DNA from 3 places in the Anabaena sp. TISTR 8404 genome. Region 3 is predicted to be linked to each of the others. Evidence: predicted binding sites of a transcription regulator. Region 3 holds the regulator's gene; each other region holds the start of a gene.
What was found. Region 3 encodes HrcA, which represses chaperone genes, less so after heat shock. Its sites were predicted from a motif close to TTAGCACTCNNGANTCNNGAGTGCTAA; they were not measured.
Positions count from the first base shown of each region.

Region 1 (5,148 bases), 2.3 Mb from region 3:
TTTTTCTTTGTCGTAGGAAGATTCGGTTTCTTCCATTTGACGGCGAATTTGTTCGATGCGAGCTTTAACGCCAGCTTCGTTACCTTCAGCAACAATTGTGGTGTTGTCTTTGGTGATGGTGATGCGGCGTGCTTTACCTAAACCATCAAGCTTGGTGTTTTCTAGCTTCAGACCAGCATCTTCGGTGATAACTTGACCGCCGGTGAGGATAGCGATGTCTTCTAGCATAGCTTTGCGGCGATCGCCAAATCCAGGTGCTTTCACAGCAGCTACATTCAGCACACCACGCAAGCGGTTAACCACCAAGGTTGCTAAAGCTTCTTTTTCAATATCTTCAGCAATAATTACCAAGGGTTTGCCTTGACGTGCAACTTGCTCCAGCACGGGTACTAAATCTTGTACCAAAGCGATTTTCTTATCGGTTAGCAGGATGTAAGGATCATCAAATACTGCTTCCATCCGCTCAGGATCGGTTGCGAAGTAAGGAGAGATGTAGCCTTTGTCAAAGCGCATCCCTTCGGTGATTTCCAATTCGGTGGTCATGGATTTTCCTTCTTCCAAGGAAATTACACCTTCTTTACCCACCTTATCCATTGCTTGGGCAATCATCTGACCGACTTCATCGTCGTTACCAGCAGAGATAGAACCAACTTGAGCAATAGCTTTGGAATCTTCTACAGGACGAGCGTGTTCAGCAATTTTCTCAACCAAGAAGTTGGTAGCTTTATCAATACCACGCTTCAACAGAATGGCATTAGCACCAGCTGCAACGTTACGCAAGCCTTCTTTAACGATCGCATGAGCCAATACGGTAGCGGTTGTGGTACCATCACCCGCAGCGTCGTTGGTTTTAGAAGCAGCTTGACGAATCAAAGAAACGCCAGTGTTTTCAATATGATCTTCTAATTCGATTTCTTTAGCGATGGTCACACCGTCGTTCACAATTTGAGGTGCGCCAAATTTCTTCTCTAGAACTACGTTACGACCTTTGGGGCCGAGGGTAACAGCTACAGCCTCAGCTAAGATGTCAATGCCTCGCTCTAGGGCGCGACGTGCGTTTTCGTTGTAAATAATGCGCTTTGCCATAGTTGTTAATTTTCCTGATGTCAGTTGTTCTGTGTCAGTTGTTCTGTGTCATTCGTCATTTGTCATTTGTCTAGCGACTATTGACTGTTGACCATTGACTTTTGACTATTGACTAGGAAACGATTGCTAGAATGTCTTTTTCAGACAACAGCACATATTCTTCGGTGCCGAGTTTAACGTCTGTGCCAGCGTACTTGGAGTACAATACTTTGTCTCCAACTTTGACTTCCAACTCTTGACGAGTACCGTCATCGTTACGCTTGCCAGCACCAAGAGCAACTACTTCCCCTACTTGGGGCTTTTCTTTGGCGGTGTCGGGCAAGTATAGACCACCAGCGGTCTTTTCTTCAGATGCGCTTACTTTTACAAAAACGCGATCGCCTAAAGGTTTAACTGTAGATACGCTTAAAGATACAGCTGCCATACAAATTTCTCCAGAGTTAGCACTCTCAACTCCTGAGTGCTAATTTACCGAAGGACAGCCTGCAATGGCAACATTTTTATATGTACGGGTTTCCGAACTAGTGGGAGGAGGCAGGGGGCAGGAGGTAGTAGGCAGCAGACTAAAAGACCCTTCAGACTTCATCCTTCACACTTCATACTTCAGTAATCGGAAGTTCACTTAAGTATTAGTACCTAATTAAGTTTAATTTTCTGATTTTTCTCCGTAAGTTACGAATATTGTTATATGGTCAACTTTATTTGCAAAGCTTGGAAATTGTTATAGAACAGTAAACAGGGAGCTGAATCATGAGTAACAATACCAAGATTCAAAAAACCACCTCATCGACAAAACCATTAATATGTAGACAACAAGAAAACCTTAAGTAATTGTGTAAAAACTTTATTGATTGCAAAAAATCAGCAACATATTTTTATGTATGCTGACCACACGGTTGCTAACTGCGGTTGACAGCGAGTTAGTGGAGAATCCTAGGAAAGCGTAAATCAGCTGCTTCAAGAATTAAAACTTGATTAACAGCTATGAAAGTTGCTTCCTCTGCATCTTGACAATTCAAGACAATTGCTTGCCAGTTTGTTGTTCTAGACAGATAATAGTTTTCTGCTCGGATGGTGGTGTCAGGTATCGCCAAGCAAATTTGCAAGTCCCAAAGCGGATCATCCAAACATACTTGATCGGCATACAGCTGGTGGAAGAATTTGCATTTTTAACCCATCTTTGCCGGAAATTCCCCTACTTGCTTGTTAACATCTGATAAGGCTTCACATCCGCAGGATATAGTAAAGCAGTAAGCCAATGAAAGTGCGAGTTGTTATAAAGCTAGGGTCATCTGAAGCCAATACTTACTTGTGAATGGAAGATGATTATTATTTAATCAGTGTTTTTTCACTCGCAACTTTCAAAGCGATATATAATAGCGCATTATAATTACTACTGCTCTACGTATCCTTACCGGACTTTTGCCGATGAGCTAGTGGTCTTAAATAAGGTGATAACCGCTTTTGAGACTTCGAGGAAGCAAAGGCAAGTTAAGTGGGAAAAAAGACAACATCTCGATAAATCCACCATATTAAGGATAACCATTCAAGACCTTGATGGACCGAAGCGCGACAAGTGCCACTGCTATGAAAGAGCCCAGCATGAAAGATCACAAACGCCTTCTACTAATTGATGACGACCCTAACCTCATCTTGCTGGTGAAGGATTACTTGGAATTTAGAGGATATGAAGTCGTCACTGCTGAAAATGGACGCGAAGCTCTGGAAATTCTAGAGCATGACGTTCCAGATATGATCATCTGTGACGTGATGATGCCGGAAATGGACGGTTACACTTTTGTAGAACAAGTCCGGCAAAACGAACGCACCAGTTGGATTCCCGTTCTTTTCCTGTCAGCTAAAGGACAAAGTGCAGACCGAGTGAAAGGTTTAAATAAAGGTGCTGATGTTTATATGGTCAAGCCCTTTGAACCAGAAGAACTCGTTGCACAAGTAGAATCTTCGCTGAAACAAACCATCCGTTGGAAGGAACACCAAGCCAAAGGCGGAGAAAACGGTTCCCGCATTCAAGTTCCCTTCGATGTACAGTTAACTCCTACTGAACTGAAAGTAGTACAGTTCGTGGCTAGGGGTTTAGCTAACCGCGAAATTGCTGAAGAATTAAACGTTAGTCAGCGTACCGTTGAAAGCCATGTGTCCAATATGTTGGGCAAAACCAATCTCCATAACCGCACTGAATTAGCGCGGTGGGCGATTGAAAATCAAATGGCTTAAAAAGCTTTCAGCATTCAGCCGTCAGCTTTTTACTGTTAACTGACCGCTGATAGCTGAAAGTTTGTTTACCAGCTTGCGAGAAAAATGTCTCCTGAGGCTAGATTTATGTGGATAAAATGCTTCCTGTTGGCAAAGTTGCTGTTAGCCAGTTAGAGAAGAAAGCAGCTAAATCCTGATAAAGTGCGCCAACCTCAGCAGCACACCCCATTGAACAATCCAGTCATCCCAAGATAAGTGACTTCAGCAATTATTACTGCCTAATAGTTATTGAATGCACGGGACAAATGGCATGATTGCATCTACCCTCCTTGGGGTATCTCATGATTTTTATCCTGTGCTGTGGACGATAGTTCTGTGTGACGCGCATGAGTGCTAAGACATAACAAGAGCGCGAAAATGGTGAATCCTGCAACAAATCCACTGCATCACTCTACCCAAAGATTAAAAGCGATCGCACTGATGATGTTAGGGCGATCGCTTTTAGTTTGAATAAACATGATTCTCGCACGGAAGCGCACGTTTCATCAAGTTTTTCACCACTTGACATTTGTGAACTTACTGCATCATTTTGGGAAAACTAAATCCAGAATTTGTCAAGATGGTGGTGATAAAATCATGGCTTCAGTAAGTATTCCTGGATATAAAGTCAGCGAAGAACTCTACAAAGGTTCTAGAACAAAAGTTTATCGAGGATATCGAGAAACCGATCAAAAACCTGTAGTGATTAAGCTGCTGAAAAATGCTTATCCTAGTTTCCATGAACTCTTGTCGTTTCGCAATCAATATACTATTGCCAAAAATCTCAACTCATCTTTGATTGTTCAAACCTATAGCCTCGAACCCTTCCAAAATGGCTATATGTTAGTCATGGAAGACTTTGGTGGAATTTCTCTTAAGGAATGGGGAGTAGGGAGAACATTACAGGAGTTTTTAGAAATAGCGATCGCCCTGTGCAATACATTAGATATACTATACCGCGAACGCATTATTCATAAAGATATTAAACCCGCCAATATATTAATTAATCCCGAAACCAAGCAAGTTAAATTAATCGACTTTAGTATTGCCTCTTTATTACCACGAGAAACACAAACTCTAGTTAACCCTAATGTATTAGAAGGGACACTAGCTTACATTTCTCCCGAACAAACAGGGAGAATGAATCGCGGGATTGATTATCGCACAGACTTCTATTCTTTGGGTGTCACTTTTTATGAATTACTTACAAGAGAATTACCTTTTGCATCAAATGACCCAATGGAATTGGTGCATTGTCACCTTGCTCAAACAGCACCATTAGTACATGAAATCAATTCCGAAATTCCTGCGGTCATTTCCAGAATTATTAGTAAATTAATCGCCAAAAATGCTGAAGATAGATATCAAAGCGCATTGGGATTGAAATACGATTTAGAAAATTGTTTGGCGCAACTGCAAAAAACGGGTCAGATTGAAAGTTTTGAAATAGCAACAAGGGATGTGTGCGATCGCTTCCTCATTCCTGATAAAATTTATGGACGAGAAACTGAAGTTAAAACCCTCCTTGAAGCATTTGATAGAGTCAGTCAGGGCGCAACAGAAATGATGCTCGTTGCTGGGTTTTCAGGAATTGGTAAAACAGCCGTTGTCAACGAAGTGCATAAACCGATTGTCAGACAACGTGGCTATTTTATCAAAGGCAAATATGACCAATTTCAACGCAATATTCCCTTCTCTGCTTTTGTGCAAGCATTCCGGGATTTAATGGAGCAATTGTTAACAGAAAGTGATGTCCAAATTCAGCAATGGAAAACTAAAATATTAGAGGCTGTTGGCGAAAATGGACAG
Region 1 is NZ_CP180578.1:5,631,817-5,636,964, reverse strand. It holds gene groL (chaperonin GroEL) at 1-1,086, opposite strand, end outside; gene groES (co-chaperone GroES) at 1,199-1,510, opposite strand; gene ACMX3D_RS24475 (hypothetical protein) at 2,007-2,213, opposite strand; gene ACMX3D_RS24470 (response regulator transcription factor) at 2,644-3,321, shown strand; gene ACMX3D_RS24465 (trifunctional serine/threonine-protein kinase/ATP-binding protein/sensor histidine kinase) at 3,937-5,148, shown strand, end outside.
Region 1: groES (co-chaperone GroES) is a predicted target of HrcA. The motif match lies at 1,527-1,553, and genes of this name have one in related genera.

Region 2 (5,148 bases), 1.6 Mb from region 3:
CATTGGTCATTCGTGATAATTGTAAGTATGTTGTCTGATTACTTTCCTAATTGGTATTAGGCCAAATTGTATAGCGAAGTGCTGAGTGCTGAGTAGAAACTCAGTATTATCAGAGGTTTCAGCAATCAATATAGTCCTAACCTATGCTTCGACTGGTATATAGCTAGATCGCTGATGAATGAGCCAGTGTATAAAAAAACAGCTTGCCTTGGCAAGGCAAACTGTTGAAAAAGATAAAGATATTTATATGGGAAGGGGCTAGGGGCTAAGGCATGAAAACTAGTATTTTTACTCAGCACTCAGCACTCAGCACTCAGCACTTTTAAGGCAGATGTTACATCATACCCATGCCGCCCATGCCGCCCATACCACCCATACCGCCCATACCGCCCATGCCACCCATGTCAGGTGCAGCAGGTTTCTTCTCTGGTTTTTCAACAACGATCGCTTCGGTAGTTAAAACCATACCCGCAATTGAAGCGGCATTTTGTAAAGCAGAACGTACAACTTTCGCAGGATCAATAATCCCAGCCGCAATCAAGTCTTGGAATTCTCCGGTAGCAGCGTTGTAACCGATGTTGAACTCGGTTTCTCTGACTTTAGAGACAATCACAGAACCTTCCGCACCAGCATTATCGGCAATTTGACGCAGAGGTGCTTCTAAAGCACGTTTGATAATTTCTGCCGCAATTTGTTCTTCTTCATGGAGGCTGTTCTTAATTTCGTCTATTTTGGTAGACAAGTGAATTAAGGTTGTACCACCACCAGGAACAATTCCTTCTTCTACGGCTGCTTTGGTGGCGTTCAGCGCGTCTTCAATGCGCAGTTTGCGGTCTTTGAGTTCGGTTTCTGTGGCAGCACCGACTTTAATTACTGCTACACCACCAGCTAATTTGGCAATGCGTTCTTGTAGTTTTTCTTTGTCGTAGTCAGAATCAGTTTCTTCTAACTGCTTGCGAATTTGACCAATCCGTTTTTGAATTTCTGGCTTGGTGGCACTACCAGCGACAATTGTGGTGTTTTCTTTGTCGATGGTGATTTTGCGGGCAGTTCCCAACATTTCCAAAGAAGCGGTATCTAAACTCAAGCCAATTTCTTCGGAAATTAACTGACCATCGGTGAGGATGGCAATATCTTGCAGCATTGCTTTGCGGCGATCGCCAAATCCAGGTGCTTTAATCGCGGCAACAGTCAGCACACCCCGTGCTTTGTTGACTACTAAAGTTGCTAAAGCATCGCCTTCGACATCTTCAGCAATAATCAACAGCGGTTGACCCAAACGGGCAACTTTTTCTAGTACTGGTACTAATTCTTGAATGCTGTTGATTTTTTTGTCGGTAATCAGAATGCGAGCATTTTCAAACTCAACGATCTGCCGTTCGTTGTTTGTGATGAAGTAAGGAGAAATATAACCTCTGTCGATTTGCATCCCTTCCACTACTTCTAGTTCAGTTGTCAGGGATTTGGATTCTTCAACAGTGATCACACCATCTTTGGTGACTTTCTCCATTGCTTCTGCCAGCATAGCGCCGACTTCTTCATCGTTACCTGCGGAGACTGTAGCAACTTGAGCGATCGCAGCCCCTTCTACTGGCTTTGCCACTCTGGCAATTTCTTCTACCAGTGCTTCGATAGTTTTATCAATTCCCCGCTTCAAGCTGATGGGGTTAGTACCAGCCGCAACGTTTTTCAGACCTTCTTTGATTAATGCTTGTGCTAAAACTGTAGCGGTTGTGGTGCCATCCCCAGCAATATCCTTAGTTTTGGATGCTACTTCTTGGATGAGTCTCGCACCAGTATTCTCTAAAGGGTCTTCTAATTCAATTTCTTTAGCAACAGTGATCCCATCGTTAACAATTTGGGGTGTACCAAATTTCTTCTCTAAAAGGACGTTACGACCTTTTGGCCCTAGGGTAATTTTCACTGCATCAGCTAAGGCGTTGACTCCTCGTTCTAGCGCCCGCCGTGATTCTTCATCAAAGGAAATAATTTTAGCCATGTTTCACTTCTCTAGCGCTTCCATTAGACAATTTAGCACTCGCAGACGCAGAGTGCTAATACCAAAGCTGGTCAGATTATAAATGGAAATGATCAGGATTGGTACTGGTGTGAAGTGTGAAGTGGGAAGTATGAAGTGTGAATTTCTCAACTTGAGTCTTTAGTCTTGAGTAAATACCAGTACCTTTTATTAAAAAATTGATTAATATACAGTTGATGCTCATGTAGGATACAGGCAGTAATGGTTGAATTGGGAGATGAATCTATACAACTCCCTTAGGTCTTTGGGTATTGCCGACCCAAGCGGCATCGGCTGGTTGGCAGTAGTATTTACGTTTCTCTTAGCTTGGCTAGTAACATGGCGCTTAATCCCGACAGTACGCAAGTTTGCCCTGCGGGTTGGTTGGGCTGACCAACCAAATGCGCGACGACTCAATCGGGAACCTTTACCGAATGCCGGAGGTTTGGCTATTTATGCAGGAGTAATTGCCGCGTTAGTTCTTGCTAGTCTCTTACGACCGATTGAATTACAAAATGTTTTGGCGCAGGTGTTGACTGTTCTACTAGGAGGTTCAATCCTAGTGTTGGTCGGCTTTATTGATGATCAATTTGGTTTACCCCCTTCTGTGCGTTTGTGGACACAGATCATCACAGCCTTGTTGCTGGTGGCTAATGGCATCAGCATCAAAGTTGCTTTCGGCACACCGATTGACTCATTTTTATCAATATTAATTACAGTATTGTGGGTGGTCGGCATTACCAACGCCATCAATTTGATGGATGGGATGGATGGATTGGCAGGGGGGATCAGTTTTATAACTGCTATGAGTTTGTTAGCAGTTTCAGCCCAATTTCCCAATAAGGCAGCAGCTACCTTAGTTTTGGCAGCCTTAGGAGGTGGGGCGTTGGGTTTCTTGCGCCACAACTTCCACCCCTCACGCATTATTATGGGTGACGCTGGAGCATACTTTTTTGGTTATGTTTTAGCTGCTACCAGTATTTTAGGTGACTTGCAGGTGACTACGGTCTTCTCCTTAGTCCCGACGGTTTTATTTTTGCTATTACCAGTCTTAGACACTACCCAAGTGTTTTTACGGCGACTATTGGCAGGAAAAAACCCCCTCAGTACTCCTGGTAAGGATCACCTACACCACCGTTTATTAGCTTGGGGGTTCTCGCAAAGTCATGCTGCATTCACTCTGTGGACAATTACCTTAATTGGCAATTTGCTGGCAATGACCATCCGAGGTATGCCTTTACCTGTGATAGTCGCTACCAGTGCTGGGATAATTCTTTTGTTGGGCTTTACCGTTTGGCAAAGAATACTTAATAATTCGTAATTACGAATTACATCACCATACCACCATCAACGTTAAAGACTTGTCCCGTGATGTAAGTTGCGGCGGGATCAGCAGCAAGGAAGCGCACCATACCAGCAACTTCTTCTGGTTGCCCGTAGCGACCAAGAGGAATAAATTTCAAAATTTCTTCGGTGTTGCTGAGATTGCTGGTCATATCGGTGGTAATAAAACCAGGGGCGACGGCGTTCACTGTTACCCCACGGGTAGCTAGTTCTTTCGCAACGGTTTTAGTAAAGCCGATAACTCCGGCTTTGGCGGCGCTGTAGTTCGCTTGACCAGGGTTGCCCATTTGTCCGGCAACGGAAGTAATGTTAATAATTCGCCCGGAACGTTGCTTGAGCATGATTTTACTGACGGCGCGGGTACATAAGAAAACGCCAGTGAGGTTAAGGTCAATTACGGCTTGCCATTCTTCTGGCTTCATCCGCAAAAGTAATGTGTCGCGGGTAATTCCGGCATTGTTAACTAAAATATCGACTCGACCAAATTTTTCTGTGGTGGCATTGATAAGTGCCTCTACTTGATCTGCTTGCGAAACATCGGCTTGCAGTGCGATCGCTTGTCCACCAACAGATGTAATTTCTGCTACTACATTATCTGCTGCTGTACTGGAACTAGCATAATTAACCACAACACTAGCCCCATATTTCGCCAATTCAAGTGCGATCGCCTTTCCAATTCCCCGCGAACCACCTGTAACAACAGCTACTTTTCCTTTGAGACTTTGCAAGTTTTCTGGCAAAACTTCCATGAATTATTCCTTAAGCTTTTGAATTACCGCGCTAATTATCTTATGGTGATTTGTGCTTGTTAATTCACTCAAGGGCAATATTTTTGGGGTAAAACAGAACGCGTCGAACAAATGACCATTGGCTGTTGACCCTTGACTATAAAAATAAAATAATGTTACAGCCATTCCAGACAGCACGCATTAATATTGAAAGCAATCCATAAAAATTCGGTGTGTGTCTTATGGCCACTAAAAAACATTTCAACAGCTTTGAAGAAATGCTTTCTGGTTCTGATGTACCTGTATTAGTAGATTTTTACGCTGAATGGTGTGGCCCTTGCAAGATGATGGGGCCAATTTTAGATCAAGTGAATGCCCAGTTAAAAGATCGTCTACGCATTGTCAAAATTGACACAGAAAAATACACCGAATTGGCCAGCCAATATCGTATTGAGGCTTTGCCAACACTCATGTTATTTAAAGAGGGTAAGCCTGTAGATAAAATTGAGGGAGTGTTACAAGCACCGCAATTAGTGCAACATCTTCAAAGTTTAATTTAAATATAGAAGAAGGCAGTTTCTTCCATACGCGACTGACACTCTTCGTAGCGTTAGCAACAATTGTCAGCAAAACACAACCCCGATTGTTCTAAACAGTCGGGGTTTTAGTTTTAAGTTATGCAGTGAAAATCTGACGAATTAAAATTGAGTTATAAACGTAAAATTTCAGCCTTTTTGCTTGAATGTTGAAGTTCAAAGAGTAAATGTTGAGCCTTTTTGCTCGAATGTTCGAGTTCGGAAGGTGAAAGTTCGAGTGATGAAGGCGAAGTTTCAAGCTTTTTACTCGAACGTTGGTGTTCAGAAGGCGGAGTTTCAGGTTTTTTACTTGAACGTTGGTGTTCGGAAGGTGGAGTTTCAGGTTTTTTACTCGAACATTGGTGTTCTGAGGGTGAAGCGTGAAGCTCAGATGCTCATGCTTGGTGCGATCGCTTTAAAAAGCGAGTAAAATACAATCCGGTAGGGTGCTTTAGGTGACAACCGTAATGCACCGAGATGTTTA
Region 2 is NZ_CP180578.1:2,452,094-2,457,241, forward strand. It holds gene groL (chaperonin GroEL) at 335-1,999, opposite strand; gene ACMX3D_RS10620 (MraY family glycosyltransferase) at 2,256-3,338, shown strand; gene fabG (3-oxoacyl-[acyl-carrier-protein] reductase) at 3,346-4,110, opposite strand; gene trxA (thioredoxin) at 4,332-4,649, shown strand; gene ACMX3D_RS10635 (hypothetical protein) at 4,906-5,094, shown strand; gene ACMX3D_RS10640 (hypothetical protein) at 5,146-5,148, opposite strand, start outside.
Region 2: groL (chaperonin GroEL) is a predicted target of HrcA. The motif match lies at 2,032-2,058, and genes of this name have one in related genera.

Region 3 (5,148 bases):
CACCTTGATATTCTTCGGTATCTAAGCTAGAGCCAGCTAATACTCGCTTAGAAAACAGCAACTCGACAAATTCGCGGCTTTTGTCTTGTTTATTAGTGGCTAAAGCCATGAGATATCCTGGCTGCTGTCCGTTGGCGGGATCGCGGTCTATATCTGTGGTGGTGACAGCAAGTGTAATTTCGTTACCTAACCAAGGCTGAATATCTTTTTGATAATCTATGCCACTCTTAGCCAATAAGCTGGTTTTGATTTTAGAAATTTCCCCTTCCTTTTCCAAGGCTTGTAAACGGTCGGGGTTGGTGAGTAACGATACCATCACTGGGGATAGCTTCGATACAAAGATGGCTGCACCTGGCTGGGAGGTGGTAGAAGCGATGATGTTCGCAGGACTTTTGGTGAAGAACCAAAAACTTGCGATCGCAATTAATATGAGTGCGATCGCACCAGCCGCTATAAAACCAAACAATGAGCTTTGCCTATTCACACTAAAACCTATGAAATACTTAGTTTCACAGCCATTTAATCAGAATTAGTGAGAATGGATGCTCATGCTAAGGGAAAGATTTTCTGTCAACATAAATGTATAGGATCGTTTACAAAAACTTCATGACAGATAAATCCTTTGGTCAACCCATGACTCAGATTAGTGTAGAGGAATTAGCAGAACGTTTAGCTGCTAGTGATGCAAGTATTCAGTTAGTAGATGTGCGTGAACCCCAAGAATTAGCGATCGCTAGTCTCCCAGGGTTTATCAACTTACCATTGAGTGAATTCACCGACTGGAACCAGCAAATTTTCGCTATGTTAAATCCAGAAGCGGAAACCCTCGTACTCTGCCATCACGGCGTTCGTTCTGCTCAAATGTGTCAGTGGTTGGTGGCTCAAGGTTTTACCAATGTCAAAAATATTACAGGTGGCATTGCTGCCTATTCGCAACTAGTTGACCCCACAATCCCGCAATATTAAACAGGGTCATTAGTCATTGATCAATAGTCAATAGTTATTCTCCCCTACACCCCTACATCCCTGCACCCTTACACCCCAACTCCTCATAATCAGCATTTACCCTGACGACATTTATCTTAAATGGTGAGAAAAATAAGTATCTAACAATACAACTTGTTGCTGTAATTTGTGGGAAGATACTTAAATAATTAAAAAATTTTAAATTGCACAAAAGCTTTTTGACCGCAAATATTTCATGATTATGAGTTTAGTTATCTCAAAATATTGCGATAACTAACTATAATAGAACTAAATATTTTGCTATCTTAATTAACCAATATTAATCTTTTTTTTGCATTAGCTTAAAAAATTTTTTCAAACTTTGCTTAACATTTGCTTTCAGTAATAGACACCTTATGGAAGTCCAGTTGACGAATCGACAACAGCACATACTTTGGGCAACAATACGTCACTACATTGCTACCGCAGAACCTGTTGGCTCAAAGGTTTTGGTTGAGGAGTATGACCTAGGCGTTAGCTCGGCCACAATTCGGAATGTAATGGGTGTGTTAGAAAAATCTGGGCTACTTTATCAACCACACACCTCAGCAGGAAGAGTACCTTCCGACTCCGGTTATCGCATCTATGTTGACCAGTTAATCACACCTTCTGAAACCTTAGCTAAAGCCGTAGAACTGTCATTCCAACAGCGTCTTCATTGGGAAGATTGGAGTTTAGAAGCACTAATTCATGGAGCGGCACAGATTTTAGCTTCATTGAGTGGTTGTATTAGCTTGATTACTATGCCGCAAACTTCGACAGCGTTGGTGAGACATTTGCAATTGCTGCAAATTGAAAGCGGACGCATCATGTTGATTTTGGTAACAGATAGCTATGAAACCCATTCTAAATTGATGGATTTAGCTCCAAGAAATCAAGATTCTCAACTTGATCCTGAAGTAATTGATCGTGAGTTGCAGATTGTTTCTAACTTTTTAAATAGCCACTTACGAGGGCGGAGTCTATTAGAAATCGCCAACTTAGATTGGACTCAATTGGATCAAGAATTTCAACGTTACGGAGAATTTTTGAAAAGTTCAGTTGCCGAATTAAGCCGTCGCACTCAAGCACCAACTACAACACAAATTATGGTGCGGGGTGTAGCAGAAGTCTTGCGTCAACCAGAATTTTCGCAATTGCAACAAGTCAAAACAATTATGCAATTGTTAGAAGAAGAACAAGACAAACTATGGCAATTAATCTTTGATGAACCAGAGATAGAAGATACAACTAAATCTAGGGTGACTGTGCGAATTGGTGCGGAAAACCCACTAGAGCCGATACGTACCTGTAGCTTAATTTCTTCTACCTATCGCCGAGGTTCTGTACCGATAGGTAGTGTAGGAGTTTTAGGCCCAACACGCCTAGACTACGAAAGTGCGATCGCAGTTGTCGCAGCAGCCGCAGATTACCTCTCCGAAGCTTTTAGTTAACAACTTGCCTCAGCAACTACATTGACTGGATTTGTATAGTTAAGGTCTCACCTGTCCCCTGCTATAGATGCGATCGCCCTGGCTCATCTATGCTTTTTGATTCAAACAAAACTGATAATTTTTATAAAAAATCATCCCTAGGATAGTTCTGGAAAATTTATTTTTTAGAAAATATTTATTGAGTAATACATTTAACTTAATCAAATTTCCAAAGCATTAAACAGCAAAATTTTATCTAGATTCAAAAATTAGAGTATTTCTAGGAGTAATTTTATGAAATTATTAGCACAAGAATTGCCATCTCCACAGGCAATTGAAGAAACTCCACCACCAGGAATCAACCAAGACCCACTCATTGCACGTAATTTACAGAAAGGTCAGTATGTCGGCATTATAGGACTAGCGATCGCCCTAATTGCTGCTGTCGGATTTTTTAGCCGCAGAGTTGAATATGCGATTGTGTTTGCTATTGCTCTTAGCGGAATTCTGATCGCCTTCTTTTTATTCATTTGATTTGTCAAAAGTTATTCGGCTTCGCGCCTCTGTGTCTGGGCGTGAGCAAAAATTTGCCCTTGAAGAGTTTTTATGAACAGCCCAGTTTATCAAACGATAATTCTCGGCGGTGGTTTTACCGGATTATTTACCGCCTTACACCTAGCTCATGAACATTATCCTCGGTCTGTGATTTTGATTGATCAAAATGAGCGATTTTGCTTTAAGCCATTGCTTTATGAATATTTCGATGGCGAAATGGATACCCTTCAAGTAGTACCGCGTTTTTCAGAATTGCTGAAAGGTAGTGGTGTCATCTTTGTCCAAGATACAGTACAGTCAATAGACCTGCATCAACGGGAAGTCAGACTAGTTTCGGGTAACTTCTACAATTACAGCAACTTAGTATTAGCTTTAGGTAGTGTTACTGGCTATCATCACGTTGAAGGTGCTAAAGAAAATGCTTTTCCTTTTTGGACACAAGCAGATGCGATCGCACTTGACCGACATTTACGCGACTGTTTACAAAAAGCCATCCAAACAGAAGATGTAGAACAACGCCGCAAACTATTAACAGTAGTTGTAGTTGGTGGTGGTGCATCTGGTGTGGAAATGGCAGCAACTTTAGCTGATTTTCTCCCACATTGGTATAGCGCTTTAGGTGGTAATTCTGCTGAAATTCGACTGATTTTACTCAATCATGGTGAAAAAATTCTGGATGGCGATATTAACGATTTGTTGCGTCCAATTGCTGAGAAAGAATTACAAAAACGTAGGGTAGCCATAGAAATTCTTCCGAGCGCAGAAGCCACTGCTGTTCGTTCAAATGCCATCGAATATAAAAGCAATGATCAAGTTAATACACTAGCAACATACACCACAATCTGGACTGCTGGCACTTCGATTCATCCCCTGATTCAAGAGTTACCAATTCCCCAAGAACATCGGGATCATCATAACCGTCCCTTAGTTACGCCCACGATGCAATTACTCGACTTTCCAGAAGTATTTGCTGGTGGTGATTGTGCAGCAGTTGTAGATATTTCACTACCACCTACAGCACAAGTAGCTTATCAACAAGGAGCTAATATTGCGCGGAATTTGAAAGCAATTGCGCTCGGAGAAGACCCCAAACCAGCAAAAGTTAACATCCGAGGAACTCTGTTGAAATTGGGATTAAATGACGCTGCTGCTAACTTATTCAATGTGTTTGAAGTGACAGGTGAAGCTGCACACTTAATCCGTCAAGGAACTTATTTAACACTATTACCAACCCCAATTCATGACTTTAAAGCTACTACAGAATGGCTGGATGAAGAGCTATTTCATCACCATCTTGACCCGCATGATGTAGGTAAAAAAGTGGTGCAGGCGGTGGAAGTGGTTGGTGCTGGAGTTGTTGGTGTGTTAGTTGCCAGAAAATTACTACGAATGTTGGGGGATGAGGAGAAAAAAGGCTAAAGAATTATTGTCTAATTGTAAGAATTCAGGAGTCAGAATCTAGGAGCCAGAATGTTAGAAAATTTAATCAAATTCTTATCCTTGAAGAAGGATACATAAGTCAGAATTCAGAATCAGTTAGTGGGGGATTCAAACCTACTACTAACTGTAGACCGCTAAATTGTCAATGTGCCGCTATTGTTTTCCGAGAGTGACAAAACAGGGCTAAATCAACAGCATCTTCTAAACACTTGATAATTGTACCCTAATTGCACATATATAGACGCTCTTAGCATCTTTTTGCAGACATTGCAGAATTTAGTAATCACCTAAAAGTAACGGTAAATCATATTTTTTGATTAAGCCCAGTATTTTCTGTTTACGGAAAAACAGGAAAATGGCAAACACCTGTTTCAGCGATTTATCATGAGTGACATCTAAAGTCTAAGGCGGAGCAATGCGAAATGTTGGAGAAGGCGCTCAAACTAGATTACCGTCAACCCAATGCAGCACATTCACTTTTGCCCCAGCCTTCTGTGCTATCAAGCGCAGGTTGGATTAATTTACATCTGGAGGTTTTTCAGCAACCTAAATTTGAAATTGCTGAGCATCAGCACACGATGCATGTGATCGCCCATGCGCCAGCTTGTGCTTTTCCTTCATCCTCTCCAGGCGAACGGTGGTTAGATGGTAAATTTCACCATGAAATTCGTTACCCTGGAGCGATTTCAATTATTCCTGCGGGAATTGCCCACCGTTGTAACTGGAACACTTCAGT
Region 3 is NZ_CP180578.1:861,060-866,207, forward strand. It holds gene ACMX3D_RS03620 (DUF3352 domain-containing protein) at 1-484, opposite strand, end outside; gene ACMX3D_RS03625 (rhodanese-like domain-containing protein) at 607-966, shown strand; gene hrcA (heat-inducible transcriptional repressor HrcA) at 1,362-2,438, shown strand; gene ACMX3D_RS03635 (hypothetical protein) at 2,712-2,951, shown strand; gene ACMX3D_RS03640 (NAD(P)/FAD-dependent oxidoreductase) at 3,024-4,391, shown strand; gene ACMX3D_RS03645 (helix-turn-helix domain-containing protein) at 4,835-5,148, shown strand, end outside.